One region of the Pelomonas dachongensis genome, then DNA from elsewhere that is predicted to be linked to it. Evidence: predicted binding sites of a transcription regulator. Region 1 holds the regulator's gene; the other holds the start of a gene.
The links. Region 1 encodes LexA, which represses DNA repair genes until DNA is damaged. Its sites were predicted from a motif close to ACTGTATNNNNATACAGT; they were not measured.
Positions count from the first base shown of each region.

Region 1 (14,171 bases):
AGTGCTTCCTGGTCCGGCGCCCCGAGTGCGCGCGATTCGGCCGTCAGCTTGTCCTCGCGCTGGCGCAGCGCCCTCGCCTGCTCGTCCACGCTGCGACTCTCGGCGGCCAGCACCTGGATCTGCTGCTGCACCTGCGTCACCAGTGTGCGCTGCTCGCTGGCGCGCGCCTGCGCGGCGCGCAGCGCGTCTTCGCTGTTGGGCAACTGGGTCTGCTGCTCTTCCGCCTGCGCGGCCAGGATCTCGCTCTGCTCGTCGGCGCCGGCAATCTGCTCGGCGATGCCCTCCAGCTCGGCGGCGGACTGCTCGACACGCTCGCGCCATTGCTGGTCTTGCGCATGCAGCTCGGCCAGCCGTTGCTGCGCGCGGTTGCGGCTTTCGACGACGAAGCGGATGCGCTCTTCCAGCCGGCTCACTTCCAGCTGCGCCTCGGCAAAGCGGCCTTGTGATGCATGCAGCTCATCACCTGCGGCGTAGTGCGCCTGCCGTACTTCTTCGAGCGAGGCTTCCACGGCTCGCAGCTCGGCGGTGCGTGACTCCAGCGCATTGACGGCTTCAGCATGCGCCGTCTTCACGCGCGCGGCTTCGTTGCCGGCGTCGCGCGCCTTGAGGAACCACAACTGGTGCAGCTTCAGCGTGCCGCTGTCCTGCAAGCTGCGATAGCTCGCCGCCACCTCGGCCTGACGCTCCAGCTTGTCCAGATTCGCGTTCAGCTCGCGCAGGATGTCGTCAACGCGGGTCAGGTTCTCGCGGGTGTCCTTCAGCCGGTTCTCGGTCTCGCGGCGGCGTTCCTTGTACTTGGACACGCCGGCCGCTTCTTCCAGGAACAGCCGCAGCTCTTCGGGCTTGCTTTCGATGATGCGGGAGATGGTGCCCTGGCCAATGATGGCGTAAGCACGCGGGCCGAGGCCGGTGCCCAGGAACACGTCCTGCACGTCGCGCCGGCGCACCGGCTGGTTGTTGATGAAGTAGCTGCTGGTGCCGTCGCGCGTCAGCACGCGCTTGACGGCGATCTCGGTGAATTGGTTCCACGGTCCGCCGGCGCGGGCACTGCTGTTGTCGAACACCAGCTCAACGCTGGAACGCCCCGCCGGCTTGCGGTTGCCGCTGCCGTTGAAGATGACGTCCTGCATGGACTCGCCGCGCAGCTCGCTGGCCTTGCTCTCGCCCAGCACCCAGCGCACGGCGTCCATGATGTTGGACTTGCCGCAGCCATTGGGCCCCACCACGCCCACAAGCTGACCGGGCAGCTGGAAGGTAGTGGGTTCGGCAAAGGACTTGAAGCCGGCGAGCTTGATCGAGTTCAGCCGCATGAATGTCGCATGGACGAGGGCGAGGTAAGCCCTTGATTTGGCTAAAGAAAAGCGCCTTCCACGGGCGCTTCGACGGGGCCGGATGATAGCATTCGCACCCTCTCAGAAAGACCACTGTCATGGCCACCAAGAAGTCCGCCGCCCCCGCCAAGAAGAACAAGCCCAAGATGCGCGAGGTGCCCCCGAACCCGCCGAGCAAGCCCAGCAAGGACATCCTGGTCTTTCCGAACCCGAATCCGGAGCGCGACTACGTCATCCAGTTCCAGGTGCCAGAGTTCACGTGCCACTGCCCGCTGACCGGCCAGCCCGACTTCGCGCACTTCACCATCGACATGATTGCCGATGAGCTGTGCGTGGAGCTGAAGAGCCTGAAGATGTACTTCTGGAGCTACCGCGACGAGGGCTCGTTCCACGAGAAAGTGACGAACAAGATCCTCGACGACATCGTCGCGGCGACCGATCCGCGCTTCATCCGCATCACGGCCAAGTGGTACGTGCGCGGCGGCATCTACACCAACGTCGTCGCCGAGCACCGTAAGGCCGGCTGGACACCGGCGCCGCGCGTGGACCTGCCGGCGCATGGCTTCGAGTCGGGGATGCTCGGCGCATGAATCGCCTGCTGGACCGGCTGCAGCCGTATCCCTTCGAGCGCCTGAAGGCGCTGAACGCCGACATCTCGCCCAGCGCCGACTTCGCGCCCATCTCGTTGGGCATCGGCGAGCCGCGCCATGCGGCACCGACGCTGATCGAGGACGCCATCAAGGGCGCGATGCAAGGCCTGTCCGGCTACCCCGCCACGGCCGGCGCACCCGCGCTGCGCGAGGCCATCGCCGCCTGGATCACGCGCCGCTACGCCCTGACGCTGGACCCGGCCACGCAATTGCTGCCGGTCAACGGCTCGCGCGAGGCGCTGTTCGCCATCGCGCAGACGGTGGTCGATGCGACGCGGCCGGGCGCTACGGTCGTCTGCCCCAACCCGTTCTATCAGATCTACGAAGGCGCCGCGTTGCTGGCCGGCGCCGAGGTAGCCTTCGCCAATTCCGACCCGGCGCGCAACTTCGCCGTGGACTGGTCGCAGATCGATGACGCGACCTGGGCGCGCACGCAGTTGATCTATATCTGCTCGCCCGGCAACCCCAGCGGCGCGGTGATGCCGCTGGTTGAATGGCAGGAGCTGTTCGAGCTGAGCGACCGCCACGGTTTCGTTATCGCCTCGGACGAGTGCTACTCGGAAATCTACTTCCGTGACGAAGCGCCGCTGGGCGGCCTCGAAGCCGCCGCCAAGCTGGGCCGCAGCGACTTCAGGAACCTCATTTCGTTCACGTCGCTGTCCAAGCGCTCCAACGTGCCCGGCCTGCGTTCCGGCTTCGTGGCAGGCGACGGCGCACTGCTGAAGAAGTTCCTGCTCTACCGCACGTATCACGGCAGCGCGATGAGCCCGCTGGTACAGGCCGCCAGCATCGCCGCCTGGAGCGACGAGGCGCACGTCATCGAGAACCGCGCTCGCTATCGCCGGAAGTTCGCCGAGGTCACGCCGCTGCTCGCCAACGTGCTGGACGTGGCGCTGCCGGATGCGGGTTTCTACCTCTGGGCCGCCGTACCAGGTGGTAACGATGTCGCCTTCGCCCAGGGACTGCTCGCTCAATACAATCTGACCGTTTTGCCAGGCAGCCTCCTGGCCCGCAGTGCACACGGCAGCAATCCGGGCGCCGGGCGCATCCGCCTGGCCCTGGTGGCCGACGAGGCCGAATGCCTCGAAGCAGCCCGCCGCATCGTCTCCTTCACGCAATCTCGCTGATCTCTCCGCTCATGAACACTGCTGAACTGCAAAGCACGATCGACCTCGCCTGGGACAACCGCGCGGCGCTGGACCCCGTCAACGCGCCTGAGGTCCGCCAGGCCGTCGACCACGTCATCGCCGAGCTGGACGCGGGCCGACTGCGCGTGGCCACGCGCGAGAGCGTCGGCCAGTGGGCGGTGCACCAGTGGATCAAGAAGGCCGTGCTGCTGTCGTTCCGCCTGAACGACAACCGCCTGATGGGCGACAAGGACCTGACCTTCTTCGACAAGGTGCCCACAAAGTACGCCGGCTGGAGCGACGAGCAGTTGCGCGCCACCGGCGTGCGCGTGGTGCCGCCGGCCGTCGCGCGCCGCGGCAGCTTCCAAGCCAAGAACGTCGTGCTGATGCCGTCGTACGTGAACATCGGCGCCTACGTGGACGAAGGCGCGATGGTCGACACCTGGGCCACGGTCGGCTCCTGCGCCCAGATCGGCAAGAACGTGCACCTGAGCGGCGGCGTCGGCATCGGCGGCGTGCTGGAGCCGCTGCAGGCCAACCCGACCATCATCGAGGACAACTGCTTCATCGGCGCCCGCTCCGAGGTGGTGGAAGGCGTCATCGTCGAAGAGAACTCGGTCATCTCGATGGGCGTATACATCGGCCAGAGCACGCCGATCTACGACCGCGCGACCGACAGCGTCAGCTACGGCCGCGTGCCGGCCGGCTCGGTCGTCATCTCGGGCTCGCTGCCCAAGGACGGCGGCCGCTACTCGCTGTACGCGGCCATCATCGTGAAGCGGGTCGACGCGCAGACGCGCTCCAAGACCAGCATCAACGAACTGCTGCGCGCCTGATATGGCCACCGGCGGCAACATGGAGCGCATCCTGCGGCTGATGGCCGATAAGGGTGCATCGGACTGCTACCTGTCGGCCAACATGCCGGTGCTGATCCGCATCAACGGACAGACCGTGCAGCTGTCGGACCAGCTCCTGACGCCGCCGCAGCCGCGCCAACTGATCTCCGAGGTCATCGACCCGGCCAGCCTGGCCGAGCTGGACAACTCTGGCGAGCTGAACATGGCTGTGTCGGTCAGCGGTGTGGGCAGCTTCCGCTTGTCCGGTTTTCGCCAGCGCGGGTCGATTGCCGGCGTGTTCCGCCACATCCCGCACAACATCCCGACGATGGAGAGCCTGGGCATCCCGCCCGTGCTGGGCCAGATGATCAAGGAGAAGCGCGGCCTGATCCTGATGGTGGGCGCTACCGGCACGGGCAAGAGCACCACGCTCGCGTCCATGCTGGAGCTGCGCAACCAGACCATGACCGGGCATATCCTCACCATCGAGGACCCGATCGAATACCTGTTCAGCAACAAGCGCTCGGTGGTCAACCAGCGCGAGATCGGCCGCGACACGGCGTCGCTGCAGATTGCGCTGAAGAACGCGCTGCGCCAGGCGCCGGACTGCATCTTGATCGGCGAGATCCGCGACCGCGAGACCATGACGGCGGCGATCAGCTACTCGCTGTCGGGCCACCTGGTGCTGGCCACGCTGCACGGCAACAACACCTACCACGCGCTGAACCGCATCCTGTCGTTCTACACGCCCGAGTCCCGCCCCGCGCTGCTGAACGACCTGGCCGCGGGACTGAAGGCAGTCATCTCGCAGCGCCTGGTGCGTGCTACCGCCGGCGGCCGCGTGCCGGTGCTGGAAATCCTGCTGAACACCAAGCTCATCTCGGAGCTGATCGAGCAAGGCGACTTCGCCGGCGTGAAGGAGGCGATGGAAAAGTCGATCGCCGAAGGCTCGCAGACCTACGAAGAGCACTTCGCCAAGCTCATCACCGACGGCACTATCACCCGCGAGGAAGGCCTGGCCTTCGCCGATTCGCCGACCAACCTGCTGTGGCGTCTGCAGAACGAGGCGCCAGGCGCCCGTCTGGCGACCGCGCCGCGCAAGGAGGAGAAGGCGAGCGACGAGGCCAGCTTCACCGAAATCACCCTGGACGTCCGCGGCACTTGAAGCTGATCGATTGCATTGACACCCAAGCCGCCCGCCTCGCCCAGGCGGGCTTGTTTTTTGGCCATGGCACGAAGAACGCGTTCGACGAGGCCGTGTGGCTGGCACTGTGGCGCTTGGGGCTACCGCTGGATGCGCTGGACGAGCACGAGGAACGCGAGCTGACCGGCGCGGAGATCGCGTCCATCGCCGCGTTGATCGACGAGCGCATCGCCACGCGCAAGCCAGCGGCCTACCTAACCGGCGAGGCGTGGCTGCAGGGCGTGCCGTTCACCATCGACGAGCGCGCCATCGTGCCGCGCAGCTTCATCGCCGAGTTGATCGGCGACGCCAGCATCGATCCCTGGCTGCACCCGGAAAGCCGCCGCGTGCTGGACCTGTGCACCGGCAACGGCAGCCTGGCCGTGCTGGCCGCGATGGCCTGGCCAGAGGTGGCCGTGGACGCGCTGGACATCGACTTTGACGCGCTGGCCGTGGCGAAGCTGAACGTCGAGCGTCACGACCTGGCACTGCGCGTGCGGCTGCTGCAAGGCGATGGTTTGAAGGGCGCCGACGGCAGCTACGACCTGATCCTGTGCAACCCCCCCTACGTGAACAGCCAGAGCATGGCCACCCTGCCCGCCGAGTACCTGGCCGAGCCGGAGGTGGCGCTGGCCGGCGGAAGCGACGGCATGGACTTCATCCGCGAGCTGCTGCGCGCCGCGCCTGCGGCGTTGAACGACGACGGCGTGCTCGTGCTGGAGATCGGCAACGAGCGTGAAAATTTTGAAGCCGCGTTCCCGACGCTGGAAGTCGTGTGGATGGAAACCTCATCAGGCGCCGATCAGGTGCTGCTGGTGACGAAAGAGAACTTGCTGTGATTACCCTTCGCAACATCACGCTACGCCGCGGCGTGAAGGTCGTGCTGGACGATGCGTCCGCCACGCTGCAACCCGGCGAAAAGATCGGCCTCGTCGGCCGCAACGGCGCCGGCAAGTCCAGCCTGTTCGCGCTGCTAACGAACCGCCTGGGCAACGACAAGGGCGAGGTCGAGGTGCCCAAGCACTGGCGCCGTTCCGAAGTGGCGCAGGACATGCCCGAGACCGAGGACGGTGCGACCGACTTCGTGCTGCAGGGCGACCTGCCGCTGGTGGCCGCGCGCATCGCTTTGGCCGAGGCAGAAGCCGCCGAAGACGGCCACGCGATGGCCGACGCGCACGCCGCGCTGGCCGATGCCGGCGCCTTCGACGCTCGCGCCCGAGCTCAGGCACTGCTGATGGGCCTGGGGTTCAGGAACGAACAGCTGGACGCTCCGGTCAACAGCTTCTCCGGCGGCTGGCGCATGCGCCTGCAACTGGCCCGTGCGCTGATGTGCCCGGCCGAGCTGATGCTACTGGACGAGCCCACCAACCACTTGGACCTGGACGCGCTGGTCTGGCTGGAAGCCTGGCTGCTGCGCTACGACGGCACCATGATCGTCATCAGCCATGATCGCGAATTTCTCGACGCGATCACCAAGGTCACGCTGCACCTCGACGAAGGCAAGCTGATCCGCTACGGCGGCAACTACACCAGCTTCGAGACCCAGCGCGCCGAGCGCATGGTCTTGCAACAGGCGGCGTTCGCCAAACAGCAGGACCGCGTCGCCCACCTGCAGAAGTTCATCGACCGCTTCAAGGCCAAGGCCAGCAAGGCCAAGCAGGCGCAGAGTCGCGTGAAGGCGCTGGAGCGCATGGAGAAGCTGGCACCGGTGCTGGCGTCCGCCGACTTCAACTTCGAGTTCCGAGAGCCGCTGAACCTGCCCAACCCGATGCTGATGTTCGATGAGATGGCGGCGGGCTACGGCACCACCACCATCGTGCGCAACATTGACCGCTCGGTGCTCGCCGGACAGCGCATCGGCATCCTCGGCGCCAACGGCCAGGGCAAGTCCACGCTGGTGAAGACCATCGCGGGCACGCAGCTGCCGCTGTCGGGTCGCATGACGCAGGGCAAGGGCCTGTCCATCGGCTACTTCGCCCAGCAGGAGCTGGACGTGCTGCGCCTGGACGAGGGCGCGCTGGAGCACATGGTGCGCCTGGCCCGCGAGGTTGGCCCGCAAGGCCGTGAGCAGGAACTGCGAGACTTCCTCGGCCAGTTCCGCTTCACCGGCGACATGGTCAACCAGGCCGTAGGCAGCCTGTCCGGCGGCGAGAAGGCGCGCCTGGTGCTCGCGATGCTGGTGTGGCAGCGCCCCAACCTGCTGCTGCTGGACGAGCCGACCAACCACCTGGACCTGAACACCCGCGAGGCGCTGTCGATGGCGTTGAACGAGTTCGAAGGCACCGTCATGCTGGTCAGCCACGACCGCGCATTGCTGCGCGAGGTCTGCGACGAGTTCTGGCTGGTGGCAGACGGTGTCGTCAAGCCGTTCGATGGCGACCTGGACGACTACCAAAAGTGGCTGCTGGAGCAGAGCAAGGAAGCCGCCCGCGCCGCCAAGAAGCAGTCGGCTGCTCCGGCGCCGAAAGTCGTCGCAGCGCCCACACCGGCGCCTTCGGCCCCCGTGGACCGCAAGGCCTCAGGCCAGGCGCGCGCGAAAGTCGCCGAGCAGACCCGCCCGCTGCGCAAGGAGATGGAAACCATCGACAAGCGCATGCATGCGCTGGCCGAGGAGCGCGCCGGCATCGAGGCTCAGCTCGCCGAAGGCGCCGCTGCGTCGGCCATCGCCGAGATGGGCAAGCGCCTGAAGGCGATTCATGACCAGCTCGAAGCCGACGAAATGCGCTGGCTGGAGCTGGGCGAGCAGATCGAGGCGATGACCGCCGCCTGACCCCGCCGGTTCTCCTCGTCAGACGGCGAGCACGGCCGCCAGTGCGATGGCGCCCGGCAACGCCTGCACGAACAGAATCTTCTTCGAGGCCGTCGCCGCGCCGAACGCCCCGGCCACGACCACGCAGCCCAGGAAGAACACCAGCCACGGCTTGCCAGCGCCTGCGGTGCCGAGCATCAGCCCGTAGATCAGGCCAGCCGCCAGGAAACCGTTGTAGAGCCCCTGGTTGGCGGCCAGCGCCTTGCTCTGCTCTGCGAAGTCCGCCTTCAGCCCGAAGGCCTTGCGGCCCAACGGCTTGGTCCAGAAGAACATCTCCAGCACCAGGATGTACAGGTGCAGCAGGGCCACCAGGGCCGCCAGCACGGTCGCCACGATCAGCATTGCCTCTCCTCGTCTTGCTTTGTTGGGGGTGGCGCATCCTCGCAGATCGCCCTACGGTCGGTGCCTCCAAAAAGACCATTTAAATGGTGCGCAATTCAATTGTCAGCTATATTAATTCGCATGCCACGCAGCAAGCCCGCCACAAATCAAGCCGCCGACCTGCGCGTGCAGTGGCTGCATCTCGACCGCCAACTGTGCTTCGCGCTATATAGCAGCTCGCTGGCGATGACCAGGCTGTACAAGCCGCTCCTGGCGCCCCTGGGCCTGACGTATCCGCAGTACCTCGTCATGCTGGTGCTCTGGGAGCTGGACGGCCTCAGCGTCAGCCAACTGGGCCAGCGCCTGTCGCTGGATTCCGGCACGCTGACGCCGCTGCTGAAGCGGCTGGAGCAGCAGGCCCTGCTGGAGCGTCGCCGCGCGCAGGACGACGAGCGCCGCGTGGACATCTTCCTGACGCCGGCCGGCCGCAGGCTGCGCGCCCAGGCACTGGACATTCCGGGTCAACTGGCCTGCGCCAGCAATTGCGACCTGGATGAACTGACGACGCTGACGCGTCGCCTGCACGAACTGCGCAGCGGCTTCCTGCAAGCAGCCGGCGAGTGAATCACTTTCCCCACCACCCCGCCCCCACCAAGGAGCCCACCATGGCCATCGAAAAAGCCCTCTACACCGCCACCGCCACCGCCACCGGCGGCCGCGCCGGCACCGCGAAGTCGTCCGACGGCGCCATCGACGTGACGCTGTCTACGCCCAAGGAACTGGGCGGCGCCGGCGGCCCCGGCACCAACCCCGAGCAGCTGTTCGCGGCCGGTTACAGCGCCTGCTTCATCGGCGCGATGAAGGCCGTTGCTGGCAAGCAGAAGATCGCCCTGCCCGCCGAGGTGTCCATCACCAGCGACGTCGCCATCGGCCCGCACGCCAACAAGCCGGGCGCCTTCGGCATCCAGGTCGACATGAAGATCTCGGTGCCGGGCATGGATCGCGCCGCGCTCGAAGCGCTGGTCGCCACCGCCCACGAGGTCTGCCCCTACTCCAACGCCACGCGCGGCAACGTCGACGTCACGCTGACCGTCGTCTGAAGACGCTCAGCGCGCCAGCAGGGCCAGGATCAGCTCGATCCTGGTCTTGACCGGGCTCAACACGCCGGCCGACGGCAACAGTCCGGGCAGGTCCATGACCGGCCCGGCATCGCAACGCGTGCTCCGCACGATGCGTACGCCGCGCGACTCGGCCTCGCGCAAGGCGTGCTCCAGATCAACGCCGAGCGTGCCATTCCCCGTGCCCGCGGCCACGATGCCGTCGACGCCTGCCGCCAGCAGCGCCCGCACGATGCGCCCGTCCGCGCCCGCGTGGTTCATGACGATGTCGACCCGCGGCCAGCTCCCGGCAGGTGCCGCGATGCGCGCCAGCCCCAATGCCTCGCCCGCAGGCCAACGCCCAAGCAGGCGCACGGCGCCCTCCTCCACGCGCGCCACCAACGCGCCGTCCGCCGACTCGAACGCATCCACGCGGTAGCTGTGTGCCTTGCGCACCTGCGTGGCGTCATGCACCCGGCCCGCAAACGCGACCACCACACCCGCCGCGCCCGGCTTCGCCGCGACCTGCACCGCATCGAAGAGGTTTTGCGGACCGTCCGGCACCAACGCCGTGGCCGGCCGCATCGCCGCCGTCAATACGACCGGCTTGTTGGGCGCCAGCACCCGATGCAGGAAGTAGGCCGTTTCCTCCAACGTGTCGGTGCCATGTGTGACGACCACACCCGCCACCTCCGGCCGCGCCAGCTGCTCGTCCACCGCGATGGCCAGCCGCTGCCAGGTCGCAATGTCCATGTCCTTGCTGTCCAGCTGCGCCACCTGATGCGCCTCCAACCGCCGTCCGGCCAGCGCCGGTACGGCAGCCAGCAGATCGTCCACTCGCAACTGCGCCGCCGTGTAGCCGACACCGTCACAGCTGCTGCGCGCCGTGCCGGCAATGGTGCCGCCCGTGCCGAGAATGACGATCAAGGGCTCAAGGGTTTGCAATTTTCGATTCCTGGATAAAAATACAGATACTGGATGCACAACCAGCGCATTCACTTCACCAAAGGCCGCCCGTGCAAGACCGACCCAAGCTTACCGCCCGCCAGCAGCAGATCTTCGACCTGGTCCGCAACGCGATCGAAAGCACCGGCGCACCACCCACGCGCGCCGAAATCGCCGCCGAGCTGGGCTTCAAATCCGCCAATGCGGCGGAGGAGCATTTGCAAGCGCTAGCCCGAAAAGGCATGCTGGAGCTCGTCGGCGGCACCTCGCGGGGCATCCGCCTGAAGTCCGATGCACTGAGTGCTGTCAACCGCGCGCGCCAGTTCAGCCTGCCCATCCCCAGCCTCGCGCAGCTGACGCTGCCGCTGATCGGCCGCGTCGCCGCCGGCGCGCCCATTCTGGCGCAGGAGCATGTGGAACAGACCTACACCGTCGAGCCCAGCCTGTTCAGCAAGAAGCCCGACTACCTGCTGAAGGTCAAGGGCATGAGCATGAAGGACATAGGCATCCTCGACGGCGACCTGCTAGCCGTGCAAACGGCCCGCGAGGCCCGCAGCGGCCAGATCGTCGTCGCCCGGGTCGGCGAGGAAGTCACCGTGAAGCGCTTCCAGCGCGGGCGGGACGGCATCCAGTTGCTGCCCGAGAACGCTGAATTCGAACCCATCGCCGTCACCGAACACGGGGGCGAATTCAGCATCGAAGGGCTGGCCGTGGGATTGATCCGCGGCCAGGGATTCAACTGACATCCCCCCGGGCGGGGTTCAATTTCCCCCGGTGCCATCGAAATCGGGAAAGGGGCGGTCAGACATTCTGACCGAGCCCCTCCCACACCACCCGGCATGCGGGTCCGCACCGGGCGGTTCGAGAGTTTGAGGTCAAGAGAGCCGGGGAAGCCCCAGCCGGTCGAAGTAGCTGATGGTCAGGACCGTCTTGAGTTGCCCGTCGCTGTTTCTCCACCAGCATCGGCTGTTGCTCGCCACCCGCTTTGCCGCAGTGTCCGTGGCGCCAAGAGCTTTGAGCGCCCGGTAGATCGCGTGCGACCCACGCCAGTGTTTGAGCTGGATGGCCCGCAACCGGTGCCGCAGCCACTGGTCTAGCTTGCGCCAGACACTCGGTGTCTGTGCCAACCCGAAGTACGCCTTCCAGCCCAGCATGTAGGGTCGCAGCGCCTGCACCACTTGCGCCATGCTGCGTCCGCCTGAGCGGCCCGTGAGTTCCCGGATGCGCGCCTTGAAGTTGTCCAGCGCCTTGTGGGCCACGGCGCATTTCACTTCGCGCCCCTTGGATACCCACAGCTCGTAGCCCAGGAATTTGCGCCCGAAGGCGCTGCACACGGCACTCTTGGCTTCATTGATCTGAAGCCTCAGCTTGCCGTACAGCGTCCTGAGCCACGCCATCACCCGCTCGCCGGCTCGTCGGCTGCCCACATAGACGTTGCTGTCGGCGGCCGTCCACGCCCGCCGCGCCCTTGTTGGCCTTGACCCGCTTCCAAGCCGCTTGCAGGTTCTCTCTCGTCAGCGCCGCCTCCAGCAGGGTACCCGGCTACTACGACCTCTGCTGAGACCCGCTCCGGCATGGCCGTCGCCCTTTCAGGCACAAGACGAGGCGTCCCCAGGTAAGAACGCACTCCTTCATCGCACAACCGCCGCGCCGCTTCGCCTTGATCACGAGAGCTTCGTGGAATCATGCCCACTCGCCCTGCTCGGCAGCGCCTTCTATGCGGTTCTTGTTCATCGGCTCGCGATTTACGCTCCACGCTTCCTTCCCACGCTCGGTCGCCCTCACGCAGTTGCGCTTCGCTTCGTTCGTCGTGATCAACTTACGACGGGACTTGCACCCGTAAGAGTGCGCCCATGCTGGGCGCACATGAAAAAGGCCCGTGTCACCGACACGGGCCTTTTCGCTCTGGATGGTGGAGCCGGGGGGAATTGAACCCCCGTCCGCAAGCCATCACCGGGCAGATCTACATGCTTAGCCGGCTGATTTGAATCTCACGGTCAACTCGCGCAGTGGCACGCTAGCTTTCCCGCCAGTCACTTGATCTCACGCCCTACCGAGTGACCCGGTCGGACGCCAGCCGATGTGAGTGACTTCTCAGCCTTGCCCCTTGCGGAACTCAGCCCGGCCCATCGGCCTGCCGTTGAGAAGCTCATCCGCAATTAAGCGGCGAGTGCGAACGTAGAGTCGTTTGCAGTTACTTTGTTTCCAGTGGTTTTACGAGCGGACTGGTGCTCGGCATGCCCTACTCCGGATCCGCACCCACGTCGAAACCAGGTCGGCCCCAGAGCTCCGTAGTTTAGGCCACTCCCAGCGCTTTCAAGAGATCGCCAGGCGCATGCAGCGCCAGATCGGCCTCCCAGTGCGCAAATTCGCCACGCGCGCCCAGGTAGCCCCACGCAGCGGCCGCCGTTGCCATGCCGGCGGCGCGCCCGGCGAGGATGTCACGCTCGTCGTCTCCCACGTACAGGCAGACCTCGGGCGGCAGGGACAGGCGTCTTGCGGCCTCCAGAAGCGGCGCCGGGTGGGGCTTCGTGTGCGCAGTCGTGTCACCCCCGACGACGACGGCCGCGCGCAGCCCCAGCGCTGCAACCAGCGGCAATGCAAAACGCTCGGCCTTGTTGGTCACGATGCCCCAGGCCAGACCGGCAGTATTCAGTCCTTGCAGTTCCTCCATCACGCCAGCGAATGGCTGCGTGCTGTCGAACATCAAGCCTTCGTAGCGATCAAGGAAGTCCCGCTTCAATTCGTCGTAGCCCGCCTGGCCCGGCCCCACGTCAAAGGCCTGCGCGAGCATGCCGCGCGCACCGGAGCCGCCATGCGGGCGGTACTGTGCCAGCGGCAGCGGCGCGAGGCCGCGGTCGACACGCATCGCATTGGCTGCGCGAGCCAAGTCCTCGGCGCTGTCGACGAGCGTACCGTCCAGATCGAACAGCACTGCCTGCAAATGACACCAACGAGACGCGATCACAACGGGCGGCGGCAAGCGATCAGGTAGTTGACGTCCGTGTCGGTGCCGAGCGCATAACGCTGCGTCAACGGGTTGTAGGTCAGGCCGCGGCTGGACTGCACATCCAGGCCGGCGTCGCGGCAGAACTGGGCCAGTTCCGATGGCTTCAGGAAGCGCGCGTACTCGTGCGTGCCCTTGGGCAGCATGTTCAACACATACTCCGCGCCGACAATGGCCAGCAGGAAGGACTTGGCGTTGCGGTTCAGCGTGGACAGGAACACCCAGCCGCCCGGCTTCACCAGCGTGGCACAGGCGCGCACGACCGACCCGGGGTCCGGTACGTGTTCCAGCATCTCCATGCACGTGACCACATCGAAGCCGCCTGGCTGCTCGACGGCCAGTGCCTCCACTGCGATCTCGCGGTACTCGACGCCCTCGGTGCCCGCCTCCATCGCATGCAACTCCGCCACACGCAGCGGCTTGGTCGACAGATCGATGCCCAACACCTGCGCTCCTGCCCGCGCCATGGAGTCGCTCAGGATGCCGCCGCCACAGCCCACGTCGACGACGCGCTTGCCGGACAGCGGGCAGAGCTGCTGGATCCAGCTCAGTCGCAATGGATTGATCTGATGCAGCGGCTTGAAGTCGCTCTCAGGGTCCCACCAGCGGTGGGCCAGTTCGCCGAATTTGGCGAGCTCTTGAGGATCGGCGTTGATCGTCATGACGGTCTGAAAATAGAAAAGCCCCGGACGGGCGGGCCGTGCGGGGCTTTGGAGCCAAGCGCCCGAGGGCGCAGAGCTTACTTGTTGCGCGTACCGACGACTTCGATCTCGGTGCGGCGGTTCTTCGCACGGCCTTCGGCAGTCTTGTTGTCAGCCACGGGCTGCTTCTCGCCCTTGCCTTCGGTGTAGACGCGATTCGGCTC
Region 1 covers NZ_JBIGHY010000002.1:40,422-54,592, reverse strand. Annotated here, with positions in the region: gene smc (chromosome segregation protein SMC) at 1-1,310, opposite strand, end outside; gene queF (preQ(1) synthase) at 1,478-1,921, shown strand; gene dapC (succinyldiaminopimelate transaminase) at 1,918-3,108, shown strand; gene dapD (2,3,4,5-tetrahydropyridine-2,6-dicarboxylate N-succinyltransferase) at 3,120-3,944, shown strand; gene ACG02S_RS05020 (PilT/PilU family type 4a pilus ATPase) at 3,946-5,109, shown strand; gene prmB (50S ribosomal protein L3 N(5)-glutamine methyltransferase) at 5,106-5,966, shown strand; gene ACG02S_RS05010 (ATP-binding cassette domain-containing protein) at 5,963-7,897, shown strand; gene ACG02S_RS05005 (DUF1304 domain-containing protein) at 7,916-8,278, opposite strand; gene ACG02S_RS05000 (MarR family winged helix-turn-helix transcriptional regulator) at 8,399-8,881, shown strand; gene ACG02S_RS04995 (organic hydroperoxide resistance protein) at 8,923-9,357, shown strand; gene ACG02S_RS04990 (asparaginase) at 9,364-10,299, opposite strand; gene lexA (transcriptional repressor LexA) at 10,371-11,042, shown strand; partial or broken gene ACG02S_RS04980 (group II intron maturase-specific domain-containing protein) at 11,175-11,747, opposite strand; RNA gene ssrA (transfer-messenger RNA) at 12,210-12,582, opposite strand; gene ACG02S_RS04970 (HAD-IA family hydrolase) at 12,596-13,282, opposite strand; gene ubiG (bifunctional 2-polyprenyl-6-hydroxyphenol methylase/3-demethylubiquinol 3-O-methyltransferase UbiG) at 13,264-13,968, opposite strand; gene ompA (outer membrane protein OmpA) at 14,046-14,171, opposite strand, start outside.

Region 2 (14,171 bases), on a different contig from region 1:
GCCCGCTTCACGGCGCAGCGCTTCCGCTTCCCCGGCGTGGAGATCAAGGCGCGGCTGTTCCGCTCCTATCCGCTGGGCGACATCGGCTCCCACTTGATCGGCTACATCGGCCGCATCAACCAGGCCGAGAAGAAGGCGATGGACGACTGGGAGGAGGAGGACATCGCCAACTACCGCGGCACCGAGTACATCGGCAAGCTGGGGCTGGAGCAGGCCTACGAGCGCGAGCTGCACGGCAGCACCGGCTTCGAGCAGGTCGAGACCAGCGCCGGCGGCCGGGCCGTGCGCCGGCTGGATCACCGCCCGCCCACGCCCGGCAACACGCTGAACCTGTCCATCGACATCAAGCTGCAGGCACTGGTGGAGCAGCTGTTCGGCGAGCGCCGCGGCGCGCTGGTGGCCATCGACCCGCGCAACGGCGAGGTGCTGGCGTTCGTCTCCAAGCCCACGTTCGACCCCAACCTGTTCGTCGACGGCATCGACGTCGACTCGTGGCGCGAGCTGAACGAGAACATCGACAAGCCGCTGCTGAACCGCGCGCTGCGCGGCACCTACCCGCCCGGCTCCACGTTCAAGCCGCTGATGGCGATGGCCGCGCTGACCAGCGGCCAACGCGGCCCGCATGTGGTCATCCAGGACAACCTGGTCTACAACTTCGGTGGCCGCAGCTTCGGCAGCCCCGAGGCCGACCGGCCTGGCCCCAAGGACATGCGCGCGGCCATCGTGACCTCCAGCAACGTCTACTTCTACGACCTGGCCAACCAGATGGGTGTGGACCTGATTCACCAGGAGCTGTCGCCGTTCGGTCTGGGCAGCAGGACCGAGATCGACCTGCTGGGCGAGGTCACCGGCGTGCTGCCGTCGCAGGACTGGAAGCGCAACTACTTCCGCAGGAGCCCGGCGAACCAGAAGTGGTTTGCCGGCGAGACCATTTCTCTGGGCATCGGCCAGGGCTACAACAGCTTCACGATGCTGCAGATGGCCAATGCCTACGCCACCGTTGCATCCGGCGGCCATCGCTTCAAGCCGCGGCTGGTGCGAGATATCGAGGATGTGGCCCGTCACGAGCAGCGCCGCGTCGCCAGCGACGTGGCGGCGACGCTGCCGCTGAAGCCGGCCGACGTGGACGTCATCCGCAATGCGATGAACGGCGTGGTGCTGGAAGGCACGGGTCGCCAGGTGTTCATGGGCGCCACCTACGCCAGCGGCGGCAAGACCGGCACCGCCCAGGCCGTGGGCCTGCGTTCCGGCGAGCGCTACAGCGCCATCAAGGCCGACGAGCGCAAGCGCGACCACTCCTTGTACGTCGGCTTCGCGCCGTTGCAGCAGCCCACCGTTGCGCTGGCCGTCATCGTCGAGAACGGCGGCTGGGGCTCGGCCTCGGCGGCCCCCATCGCGCGCCGCGTCTTCGATTACCTGCTGACCGGCGCCTACCCCAGCGAGGAAGACATCGCCAAGACGCAGCTGGGACAGACCTACGCGCCCATCGGCACGCCGCGCCGTGCTGCCGACGTGCCGCTGCCCGGCCAGGCCGCATCGGCGCCTGCTGCGCCCGCATCGGCGGCCTCGGCAGCAGCCTCCGCCCCCAGCCCCGGAGCCAAGCGATGACCGTCATCGAACGCCCGCCGCTGCTGAGCCGGCTCAAGCCCTGGCTCAGTGGCTTTGACATCCCGCTGCTGCTGGCCATCTTCTGGCTGTGCGGCTGGGGGCTGGTGTCCATGTATTCGGCCGGTTATGACCACGGCACCCGTTTCGTGGACCATGGCCGCAACATGGCGCTGGGCCTGGGGCTGATGTTCATCGTCGCGCAGGTGCCGCCGCAGCGGTTGATGATGCTGGCGGTGCCGCTGTACACCCTGGGTATTGCGCTGCTGATCGCGACAGCGCTGTTCGGCATCTCCAAGAAGGGGGCGACGCGCTGGCTCAATGTCGGCGTCACGCAGATCCAGCCGTCGGAGCTGCTGAAGATCGCCACGCCGCTGATGCTGGCCTGGTGGTTCCAGCGCCGCGAGAGCGTGTTGCGCTGGCCGGACTTCATCGCTGCGTTCGGGCTGCTGCTGCTGCCCTTCCTGATGGTGGCCAAGCAGCCCGATCTGGGCACGGGCATCCTGGTGCTGGCGGCAGGCCTGTACGTGATCTTCTTCGCCGGCCTGCCGTGGAAGCTCATCGCGCCGGCTTTCATCGTCGCGGCCGTGGCGATCACGACGCTGGTGGCCAGCGAGGAGCGCATCTGCCAGCCTGACGTGACCTGGCCCGTGCTGAAGGAGTACCAGCGCCACCGGGTCTGCACGTTGCTGGACCCGACCAAGGACCCGCTGGGCAAGGGATTCCACATCATCCAGGGCGAGATCGCCATCGGCTCCGGCGGCATGACCGGCAAGGGCTTCATGCAGGGCACGCAGACCCACCTGGAGTTCATCCCGGAGCGCACCACGGACTTCATCTTCGCGGCCTTCGGCGAGGAGTTCGGCTTCATGGGCGCGCTGGCGCTGCTGGCGGGCTTCACGGCGCTGATCCTGCGCGGGCTGATGATCGCGTCCGAGGCGCCCACGCTGTTCGGTCGCTTGCTGGCCGGCGCGGTGACGCTGAGCTTCTTCACCTATGTGTTCGTCAACATGGGCATGGTCAGCGGCATCCTGCCCGTGGTGGGCGTGCCGCTGCCCTTCATCAGCTATGGCGGCACGGCCATGGTGACGCTGGGGCTGTCGCTGGGCATGCTGATGTCGATCGCGCGAGGCAGGAAGCTGACCAAGAGCTGAGCGTCACGCCGTGTCGACCGGGGTGGTGGCGGGGAAGCGGATCGTGAACCGTGCACCGGGCCCCTGCCCGTCCGGCGACTCGCCGCCCGCCGCGCGACGCACGCGCGTGTCGTCCAGCGTCAGCTCGGCGTCGTGCTGCTGCACGATCTCGCGCACGATGGCCAGGCCCAGGCCCGAGCCCTCCACGCCGCTGCCCAGCGCCCGGTAGAACGGCTGGAAGACCTTCTCGCGCTCACCTGGCGCGATGCCCGGGCCGGTGTCCTCGACCTGCAGCACCACCACCTGGCCGAACGGGTCTTCGACCACGCGCACCGTCACCAGTCCGCCGGCCTGCGTGTACAGCAGCGCGTTGTCGACCAGGTTGCGGATCAGCTCGCCGAGCAGCACCGGCTGGGCCTGCACGCGCAGGCGGCTGTCGTCGGCCAGCGCGCCGTCGTAGCCCAGGTCGATGCGGCGCTCCAGCGCGCGCGGCACGAAGTCGCGAACCGTGTCGATGGCCAGTTCGGCAAGGTTGACGGGCTCACGCCGCATCGCCTGCTCGGCATCCTCGGCGCGCGCCATCGCGAGCAGCTGGTTGACCATGTGGGCGGCCCGCTCGCTGGCGCGGGCGATCTGGGCCAGCGAGCGCTTGAGGTCGTCCGGGTTGGAGCGGCCCGCGTCCAGCTCGCGCTGGATCAGCTCGGCCTGCGTGCGCAGGCCGGCCAGCGGCGTCTTCAGCTGATGTGCCGCATCGGCCAGAAAGTGCTTCTGCCGGCTCATCGACGAGTCCAGCCGCGCCAGCAGGTCGTTGATGGCCTGCACCAGTGGAGCGACCTCGTCGGGCACCCGCTGCTCGTCGATGGGGGAGAGGTCTGAACTTTCGCGCGAGCGGATCCGCCGCTGCAGCTCGTTCAGCGGCGAGATGCCGCGCGCCAGCGCCAGCCACACCAGCAGCACCGCCAGCGGCAGGATGACGAACTGCGGCAGGATGACGCCCTTGATGATTTCGTTGGTCAGCCTTGCGCGCTTGCCCAGCGTCTCGGCCACCTGCACCAGCATGGTCTTGCCCGTGCCGGCCGCGCCCTCGGGCAGCACCCACAGGTAGGCCACGCGCACGGCATCGTTGCCGACCTCGTCGTCGCGAAAGCGCAGCTCGCCCGGCGCAATGGGCGCGTCCTCGGTCGGCACACGCAGCGTCTCATCGCCGCTCAGCAGCTCGCCGCGCAGGCCCAGCACCTGGTAGAAGACCGTGTCCGACGCATCGGCCCGCAACAGCGCCGCGGCCTCGGGCAGCAGCGCGTAGCGGTCACGCCCACGGGCCGGCGCCTCGGCAGCAGCGACCTGCTGGCCCAGGCTGCGTGCCACCTCGCCCAGTTCGCGGTCGTAAGGCCGGCCGGCGATCCCCTGCGCCACCAGCCAGGTCAGCGCAACGCTGATGGGCCAGATCAGCAGCAGCGGCGCGAGCATCCAGTCCAGGATCTCGCCGAACAGCGAGCCCTGCTGCCGGCTGGCGCCCTCCTTGGCCATGTCGGTTCAGGAGGAAATCTTTTCGAGGCAGTAGCCCAGTCCTCGCACCGTCGCGATGCGGATGGGGCCCTGTTCGATCTTCTTGCGCAGCCGGTGGATGTAGACCTCGATCGCGTTGTTCGAGACCTCCTCCCCCCACTCGCACAGCCGCTCCACCAGCTGATCCTTGCTCACCAGCCGCCCGGCGCGCTGCAGCAGCACCTCCAGCAGCGACAACTCGCGGGCTGACAGCTCCAGCATCTGCTCGTTGATGTAAGCCACGCGGCCGGTGGCGTCAAACGTCAGCGGGCCGTGCTTGATGACGCTGCTGGCCGTGCCCAGCCCGCGCCGCGTCAGCGCCCGCACGCGCGCTTCCAGCTCCTGCAGCGAGAACGGCTTGGCCATGTAGTCGTCGGCGCCCAGGTCCAGGCCCTTGACGCGCTGCTCGACGCTGTCCGCCGCCGTCAGGATCAGCACCGGCATCGTCGAGCCGCGCGCGCGCAGCTTGCGCAGCACCTCCAGCCCGTGCAGCCGCGGCAGGCCCAGATCCAAGATGACCAGATCGAATTCGTGCGTTGCCAGTGCCGAGTCGGCCTCGGTGCCGCTGGACACGCGGTCCACCGCATAGCCCGAGGCGCGCAGCGCCCGCAGCAGGCCATCGGCCAGCACTTGGTCGTCTTCGGCAATCAGGATGCGCATGGTCTCGTTGTCTCCTGCGCGGATGTTAGGCGCTGTGCTGGTGGCTCACTTGGTGAGCTACCGCGTGCCTAGGATGCTCATCAAGCCTGGGGCCTTCGCTGCCCTGGCTCGGGGAGCCAAACACTGTACAAACATACAGATTGCCCCATAATTGCCACATTCACCTGGAGATTCGCATGGACGCCCCCGTCAAAGCCCTGAACACCGAGAAAGCCAAGGCCCTGCAAGCCGCCCTCGCCCAGATCGAGAAGCAATTCGGCAAGGGTTCCATCATGCGCCTGGGCGAGGGTGAGGTGATCGAGGACATCCAGGTCGTCTCCACCGGCTCGCTGGGCCTGGACATCGCCCTGGGCGTCGGCGGCCTGCCGCGCGGCCGCGTCGTCGAGATCTACGGCCCCGAGTCGTCCGGCAAGACGACACTGACGCTGCAAGTCATCGCCGAGATGCAGAAGATCCAGGGCACATGCGCCTTCATTGACGCCGAGCATGCGCTGGACATTCAGTACGCTCAGAAACTGGGCGTCAATCTGCAGGACCTGCTGATCAGCCAGCCCGACACCGGCGAACAGGCCCTGGAAATCGTCGATGCGCTGGTGCGCTCCGGTTCGGTGGACCTGATCGTGGTGGACTCGGTCGCCGCGCTGACGCCCAAGGCCGAACTTGAAGGCGAGATGGGCGACAGCCTGCCCGGCCTGCAGGCCCGCCTGATGAGCCAGGCGCTGCGCAAGCTGACGGCCACGATCAAGAAGACCAACTGCATGGTCATCTTCATCAACCAGATCCGCATGAAGATCGGCGTCATGTTCGGTTCGCCCGAGACGACCACCGGCGGCAATGCGCTGAAGTTCTACGCCTCCGTGCGCCTGGACATCCGCCGCATTGGCTCCATCAAGAAGGGCGAGGAAGTCATTGGCTCCGAGACCAAGGTCAAGGTCGTCAAGAACAAGGTGTCGCCGCCCTTCAAGACGGCCGAGTTCGACATCCTCTACGGCGAAGGCATCAGCCGCGAGGGCGAAATCGTCGACATGGGCGTCGTCGCCAAGATCGTCGAGAAGTCCGGTTCCTGGTATGCCTATCAGGGCGAGAAGATTGGCCAGGGCAAGGACAACGCCCGCGAGTTCCTGCGCGAGAACCCCGATGTGGCCCGCGAGATCGAGAACAAGATCCGCGAATCCCTGGGCGTGGCGCTGCTGGCCGGGTCGCCGGCCGGCGAATAAGCCGCCCCGCCTGCACGGTGAGCCGTGCGCCTCTATCCCTGAAAGCGCGCGCCATCGGTTTGCTCGCCCAGCGCGAGCACAGCCGCACGGAGTTGAAACGCAAGCTGCTGCGCATTCAGCAGCAGCAAAGCCAACGCGCGCTGCAGGCCGTGAAGGCGGCTGCGGCCGAGGCGGGCGCGACAGAAGAAGACGACGACGCCGCGATTGCGGCCGAGGCGGGCGAAGTGGCCATCGACACGTTGCTGGATGCACTGGCAGCCGATGGCTACCTGGATGAAAGCCGCTTCGTGGAGTCCCGCCTGCACGTGCGCGCTGGCCGCTTTGGCACCCAGCGCATCCAGCAGGAGCTGGCCCAACACGGTTTGAGGCTGGACGCCGAGCAGCAGGCCATGCTGCGGGCAAGCGAACTGGAGCGTGCCCGCGAGGTCTGGCACAAGCGTTTTGGTGAGGAGCCCGCGCGTGAATCAACGGAGCAGGCACGCCAGACGCGTTTCCTGCTGGCGCGCGGCTTTGCCCCCGATGTGGTGCGCCGCTTGCTGCGCGCCTGAGGCTCGCTTGTCAGCGCACGCAAGGGGTGTTTTTCACCCGCGTGCTACATTGCCGGCTGCCGCCAGAACGGCGGTTCACCCGGTTACAAGCCCCCAACTCCTTGGCAAAGCGGCCCTGCGAGTCGGTCCAACCGCTGTCCCCGGCACCGGCCGGGTTGCTTCGCCCGCTCCGTTTCATGCCTCCCGTTCACCCATCAGTCACGCGCCGCCCGCTGCACCGCCGCGCCCTCGATGTGCAGGTGTTCGCGCGGGATGACGGCTTGTTCGATGTCGAAGCCAGCCTGACGGACACCAAGTCGCATGACGTGCCGTTGGCCGGCGTCGTACGCAAGGCGGGGGACCCCATCCATGAAATGCGCCTGCAGCTGACCGTCGACGCGGGGCTGAGCATCGTCTCAGTGGCGTCACAGACGCTGTGGATGCCCTACGTCGGCGCCTGTGGCGAGCATGGCGATGCCTACCAGCGGCTCGTGGGCCTGAACCTGCTGAAGGGTTTCCGCCAGGCCGTCGCGGAGCGCCTCGGCGGCACGCATGGCTGCACCCACCTCACCGAGTTGTGCCAGGTGCTGCCGACGGCCGTGATCCAGGCACTGGCTGGCTCCATCATCGACACCCGCGAGGGCGATGCTGCCGCCCCCACCGCCCCATTTCAGCTCGACCGCTGCCACGCGCTGCGCCGCGATGGCGCCACCGTCGCCCAGTTCTATCCCCGCTGGCATCTGGCCACCCCAGAGTCCGCGACCACCGCTTCTTGACTTCCCGACCCGAGAGACCCAAGCATGAAAATCCACGAATACCAGGGCAAAGAAATCCTGCGCCAGTTCGGCGTGCCGGTGCCGCGCGGCATCCCGGCCTTCACCGTGCAGGAAGCCGTTGAAGCCGCTCAGAAGCTGGGTGGCCCGGTCTGGGTCGTGAAGGCCCAGATCCACGCCGGCGGCCGCGGCAAGGGCGGCGGCGTCAAGGTCGCCAAGACCATCGACGACGTGAAGGAAAAGGCCGAAGGCATCCTGGGCATGCAGCTCAAGACGCACCAGACCGGCCCGGAAGGCCAGAAGGTCCGCCGCCTGTACATCGAAGACGGCGCCGACATCAAGAACGAGCTGTATGTCTCGCTGGTCACCGACCGCGGCACGCAGAAGGTCGCCTTCATCGCGTCGAGCGAAGGCGGCATGGACATCGAAGAGGTGGCCCACAGCACGCCCGAGAAGATCATCACCGAGATGATCGACCCGCTGAGCGGCCTGACGGAAGCCCAGTCGCGCAAGATCGCTGGCGCCATCGGCCTGACCGGCGGCTCCGTCGACCAGGCGGTCGACATCTTCGCCAAGCTCTACAAGTGCTACATGGACACGGACGCTTCGCTGGTTGAAATCAACCCGCTGAACTGCGACTCCAAGGGCAACCTGATGGCGCTGGACGCGAAGTTCAACTTCGACTCGAACGCGCTGTTCCGCCACCCCGAGATCGTCGCCTACCGCGACCTGGACGAGGAAGATCCGGCCGAAGTTGAGGCCTCGAAGTTCGACCTCGCCTACATTTCGCTGGACGGCAACATCGGCTGCCTGGTGAACGGCGCCGGCCTGGCCATGGCCACGATGGACACCATCAAGCTGTTCGGCGGCGAGCCGGCCAACTTCCTGGACGTCGGCGGCGGCGCCACCGCCGAGAAGGTCACCGAGGCCTTCAAGATCATGCTGAAGAACCCGGAAGTGAAGGGCATCCTGGTCAACATCTTCGGCGGCATCATGAAGTGCGACACCATCGCCGAAGGCGTCATCACCGCCTGCAAGGCCGTGAACCTGAGCGTGCCGCTGGTCGTGCGCATGAAGGGCACCAACGAGGAACTGGGCAAGAAGATGCTGGCCGAATCCGGCCTGCCCATCATCGCCGCCGACACGATGGCCGAAGCGGCCACCAAGATCGTTGCGGCCGTTGCCTAAAGCCCAGGAGTAAGAGAAATGTCGATCTACATCAACAAAGACACCAAGGTCATCACCCAGGGCATCACCGGCAAGACCGGTCAGTTCCACACGCTGGGCTGCCAGGCCTATGCCAACGGCAAGAACGCCTTCGTCGCGGGCGTGAATCCCAAGAAGGCCGGCGAGAAGTTCAGCGAGATCCCCATCTACGCGACCGTCAAGGAAGCTGCCGGCCAGACCGGTGCGACCGTCTCCGTCATCTACGTGCCGCCGGCCGGTGCCGCCGCTGCGATCTGGGAAGCCGTCGAGGCTGATCTGGACCTGGCGATCTGCATCACCGAGGGCATCCCCGTGCGCGACATGCTGGAAGTGCGCAACAAGATGAAGGCCAAGGAAGCCGCCGGCGGCAAGCGCACGCTGCTGCTGGGCCCCAACTGCCCGGGCCTGATCACGCCGGACGAGATCAAGATCGGCATCATGCCGGGCCACATCCACCGCAAGGGCCGCATCGGTGTCGTGTCGCGCTCCGGCACGCTGACGTATGAAGCCGTGGCGCAGCTGACCGAGATCGGCCTGGGCCAATCCTCGGCTGTCGGCATTGGCGGCGACCCGATCAACGGTCTGAAGCACATCGACGTGATGAAGGCCTTCAATGATGACCCGGACACCGACGCCGTCATCATGATCGGCGAGATCGGCGGCCCCGACGAGGCGGAAGCCGCCCGTTGGTGCAAGGCCAACATGAAGAAGCCCATCGTCGGCTTCATCGCCGGTGTCACCGCCCCTCCGGGCAAGCGCATGGGCCACGCCGGCGCGCTGATCTCCGGCGGCGCCGACACGGCCGATGCCAAGCTCGCCATCATGGAAGAGTGCGGCTTCACCATCACGCGCAACCCGTCCGAGATGGGCAAGCTGCTGAAGGCCCTGCTGTAATTCAGGCCTGATTGCCCCTACCAGCCGTCGGACACCCGACGGCTTTTTTCATTCCGAAATCATGGAACACCTCGACGCCGCGTTCTTCTTCGCGCTGCTGAAGATCATCTGGGCCGACATCCTGCTGTCGGGCGACAACGCCGTGGTCATCGCGCTCGCGACACGCAGGCTGCCGCCCCAGCGGCAGCGTCAGGCCATCATCGGTGGCGCTGCCGCAGCCATCCTGATGCGCGTGCTGCTGGCGCTGTTTGCCATCCAGTTGCTGCAGCTGCCCTGGCTGAAGCTGGTGGGTGCCGCGCTGCTGGTCTGGATCGGCGTGAAGCTGATGAACCAGGCTGACGAGGAGTCCGACGTGGGCGAGGCTGACGGTCTGTGGGCGGCCGTTCGCACCATCCTGCTGGCCGACCTCGCGATGAGCCTGGACAACGTCGTGGCCATTGCCGCGGCGGCCAGCAATGCCGCCGCGCCCATGCGCCCGGTCCTGCTGCTGATCGGCCTGGGCCTGTCGATCCCGCTCATCATCTTTGGCAGCACCCTGCTGCTGAAGCTGATGCAGCGCTACCCGGCCATCATCACGCTGGGCGCGGCGCTGCTGGGTTTTGTGGCAGGCGAGATGGCCGTGACCGACGCGGCACTGCACGGCTGGTTCGATACCAACCTGCACGATCTGGCCTTCACGGTCGGCATTGCGGGCGCCATCCTGGTGGTGGGGCTCGGGCTGATGCGATCGCGCCGAGGCTCGGCCTAAGATCGCCGCATGGCTAGCGGCAAACCTGGGTTCTGGCAGCGCCTCCTGGGCCGCGACGTGGACACGCCGTCCAGCGGGGCGTCCGCGCTCCCGGTCCCGGCGAGCGACGCAGTCGCTGCAGCCACTGCGAGCGCCAGCGATCTGCGTGACTTCGAGATCGGTGCCGAGATCGGCCGCGGCGCGATGGCCATCGTCTACAAGGCCACGCAGCGCTCCACCGGCCGCCAGGTCGCCATCAAGCGACTGGCGTTGAGCCGCGAGTTTTCTGCCGAGGACTTGATCGACGTGCGCGAGCGCTTCATGCGCGAGGCGCACGCCGCTCGCGCGCTGGAGCATCCCGACATCCTGCAAGTGGTCGACGCCGGCCAGGACGGCGGCGACGCGTGGATTGCGCTGGAGTACGTGCTGGGCCGCGACCTCAGCCAGTTCACCCAGGCCGGCCAGCTGCTGCCTGCGCGCGAGGTCGTGCAGTTGGGCGCCCGGCTGGCGCGCGCGCTGCACCATGCCCACGGCCAGGGCGTGGTCCACCGCGACATCAAGCCGGCCAACGTGATGCTGGACCGCGTCAACGGCGGACTGAAGCTGATGGACTTCGGCATCGCCCGCGTCGGCGACGGCAGCCGCACGCGCACGGGTCTGGTGCTGGGCACGCCGTCCTTCATGTCGCCCGAGCAGCTGGCCGGGCTGAAGGTCGATGGCCGCAGCGATCTCTACTCGCTCGGCGTGCTGCTGTACCAGCTGCTGACCGGCGCCCTGCCGCACCAGAGCGACTCCATGGCGCGGCTGATGCAGCTGATCGCCACCGAGCCGGCGCCGGACGTGAGGATTCACCGTCCCGGCCTGCCGGAGGCGCTGGCGCTGGTGCTGGCGGTGGCGCTGGAGAAGCGTCCGGAACTGCGCTATTCCTCTGGGGAGCAGATGGCGCGGGACCTCGATGCGGTGCTCGTCCTCACCTCGCTGAATGACGACGTGGCCCCCAACTCCAGCGCCCCGCCCGACGTTGGCTTCGCACAAACACTGCGCTTGACGCCGGAGGAAGCAGGGCAGAATCGCCGCTCCTCCGCCCAGCCCGACGCGCCACCCCAAGCCCCATGATCCTGGAGTTCTTCAGTGCCACCGACGTCGGTCGTGCGCGAGACAACAACGAGGACTCGGTCGCGCTGGATGAAGCCGCCGGTCTGGCCGTGCTGGCAGACGGCATGGGCGGCTACAACGCCGGCGAGGTCGCGAGCCAGATGCTGACCAGCTTCGTCAGCACGGAGCTGGGGCGCTGGCTCAAGGACGGCGGACAGGAAGCCCGCGCGGGCGAGGTCCGTCGTGCGATGGACATCTGCGTGGACAACGCCAACCGCGCGATCTTCAATGCGGCCAACACCGATCCGCGCTATGCCGGCATGGGCACGACGCTGGTGCTGGGCGTGTTCCGACCCGAAGGCCTGCTGCTGGGCCACGTGGGCGATTCGCGCGCCTACCGCTGGCGCGGCGGGCGGCTGATGCAAATCACGCGCGACCACTCCCTGCTGCAGGAGCAGATCGACGCCGGCCTGCTGACCGTGGAAGAGGCAGCGTTCTCCAGCAACAAGAATCTCGTCACGCGCGCCGTGGGTGTGGAAGACACCGTGCTGATGGAGCTGCACCTGCACGAGATCCAGCCGGAAGACGTCTACCTGTTCTGCTCCGACGGCTTGTCCGACATGCTGGACGATGAAAGCCTGGCCGCGGTGCTCGGCGCCCATGCCACGTTGGCCGATGCGGCGCAGGCCCTGATCAATGGAGCCAATGACAATGGCGGGCGCGATAACATCGCGCTCATCCTGGTCCGCGCCGAGGGCCGTCAACGTACCGAAGGACGGGGCTGGTGGCCCTTCGGTCGACGTGGCGGCAAGTGAATTCTTGGCTGTACGAGTCGCGGCACGCATAACAGAACTTGAGGTCTTACATGGGCAAACTGGTGGTTTCGCTCGACGGCGTCGTGATCAAGGAGGTGCAGATCACCAAGGACAAGACCACGTTGGGTCGCCGTCCGTACAACGACATCGTCATCGACAACCTGGCAGTCAGCGGCGAACACGCCGTGCTGCAGATGGTTGGCAATGACGTCTTCATCGAAGACCTCAATTCCACCAACGGCACCTACATCAATGGCAAGGCCATCAAGAAGCAGCTGCTGGCGGGCAATGACACGGTCGAGATCGGCAAGTACAAGATCAAGTTCCTGCTGAACGACGGCGGCGACTACGAGAAGACCATGATCCTCAAGCCGGGCGGCTTCCCGCCGGCGCCGGGCGTGGGGCCGAGTTCCTCGTTCGGATCGCTGGGCGGCGGTGCGGTGATCGGCCCCGCCTCCATCAAGGTGCTGACGGGTGCCGCGGCCGGCCGCGAAGTGGGGCTGACCAAGGTCGTCACGACGCTGGGCAAGCCCGGCGTGCAGGTGGCGTCCATCACCAAGCGCCCCACCGGCTACGTGTTCGCGCACGTCGAAGGCACGCAGCGTCCCAGCGTCAACGGCATTCCGCTGACCGGCGAGTCGATCGCGCTGCGCAGCGGTGACCTCATCGAGCTGGCCGGCACGCAGATGCAGTTCGTGCAGGTCTGACCGGCGCCTTTTGCGCGCCTGGCGACCCCTTTCGAGGGGCGCCGCCGACTTCGTAGCGACCTGTGATTTCCTACCGGTCGCCATGTCCCCAAGTCGGTATTCCGACCAGCTGAGCCCGGCTTCGGGTGCTTAAATTCTTGGCTCCGCCTCGCCCGATGCGAGGCCCCGATTGCGAGCCAAGCATCCTGATGAAAATCCGCGTCCTGGGCTGTTCCGGCGCCATTGCGGCCGGCTACAAGACCACCGCCTTCCTGCTCGACGACGATGTGCTCATCGACGCCGGCACGGGTGTGGGTGACCTGCCGCTGGATGCGCTGGCCGCCATCGATCATGTGCTGCTGACGCACGCCCACCTGGATCACATCCTGGGCATCCCGCTGTTGGCCGATGCGGTGCTGCGCCTGCGCAAGGCCGCGGGCCGTCCGCCCATCCAGGTGCATGGGCTGCCCGAGACGCTGGCCGCGCTGCAGCAGCACATCTTCAACGGCGTGATCTGGCCGGACTTCACGCGCCTGCCGAGCCGCGACGCACCGGTCCTGTCGCTGCATCCCTTCCAGGTCGGCGACCGGCTGAATCTGGGCGGTCGCGCCATCGAGGTGCTGTCCGCGATGCATACCGTGCCGGCCGTGGGTTTCGCGGTGGATGGCGGCGCGGCGCGAGACCACGCGCACTGGGTCTTCACCGGCGATACGGGGCCCAATCCGGCGCTGTGGCAGCGGCTGTCGCAGCTGCGGTTGTCGCACCTCGTGATCGAGACCGCCTTCAGCGACGACGAGATCGAGCTGGCGCATCTGAGCCAGCACCTGTGCCCCACGGACCTGGGCCGCGAGCTGTCGCTGCTGGCGGGGGTCGTGGATGTGCACATCACCCACATCAAGCCTGGCGAGGTCGAGGCCGTCATGCACGGCGTGCAGGCATTGACCAGTCCGCACCGCATCAACGCGCTGCAGGTGGGGCAGGAGATGACGGTCTAGGGCTCGCGGGCCCGGGCCTCAGCGCTTGGGCGTCGCGCGCGGCGCCGTGCGTTCCAGTTCGCTCAGTGGTGGCATGGAGCCCGGCGCAGTGCCGGTCCACAGCTTCCTGAGCCGTGCCAGCTCGGCATCGAAACGCGCGTTGACGCGCACGATCTCGGCCTTCTGGTTCTCGATCAGCTGCTGCTGTGCCTCGACGCCGGCGTCGTTGGCGTCCAGCGCCTGCTTGAGCTTGCCGGGCAGCGGGCGGCCCTTGTAGAACTCGGCCTCGTCCATCAACGGCTTGCGCTCCACGC
Region 2 covers NZ_JBIGHY010000001.1:104,741-118,911, forward strand. Annotated here, with positions in the region: gene mrdA (penicillin-binding protein 2) at 1-1,608, shown strand, start outside; gene rodA (rod shape-determining protein RodA) at 1,605-2,759, shown strand; gene ACG02S_RS00490 (sensor histidine kinase) at 2,763-4,265, opposite strand; gene ACG02S_RS00495 (response regulator) at 4,272-4,943, opposite strand; gene recA (recombinase RecA) at 5,120-6,160, shown strand; gene ACG02S_RS00505 (regulatory protein RecX) at 6,178-6,708, shown strand; gene ACG02S_RS00510 (DUF2889 domain-containing protein) at 6,885-7,463, shown strand; gene sucC (ADP-forming succinate--CoA ligase subunit beta) at 7,488-8,648, shown strand; gene sucD (succinate--CoA ligase subunit alpha) at 8,667-9,560, shown strand; gene ACG02S_RS00525 (TerC family protein) at 9,622-10,308, shown strand; gene ACG02S_RS00530 (serine/threonine-protein kinase) at 10,318-11,403, shown strand; gene ACG02S_RS00535 (Stp1/IreP family PP2C-type Ser/Thr phosphatase) at 11,400-12,197, shown strand; gene ACG02S_RS00540 (FHA domain-containing protein) at 12,248-12,904, shown strand; gene ACG02S_RS00545 (3',5'-cyclic-nucleotide phosphodiesterase) at 13,093-13,878, shown strand; gene ACG02S_RS00550 (hypothetical protein) at 13,897-14,171, opposite strand, start outside.
Region 2: a site for LexA is predicted at 5,066-5,083, ahead of recA (recombinase RecA). Genes of this name have one in related genera too.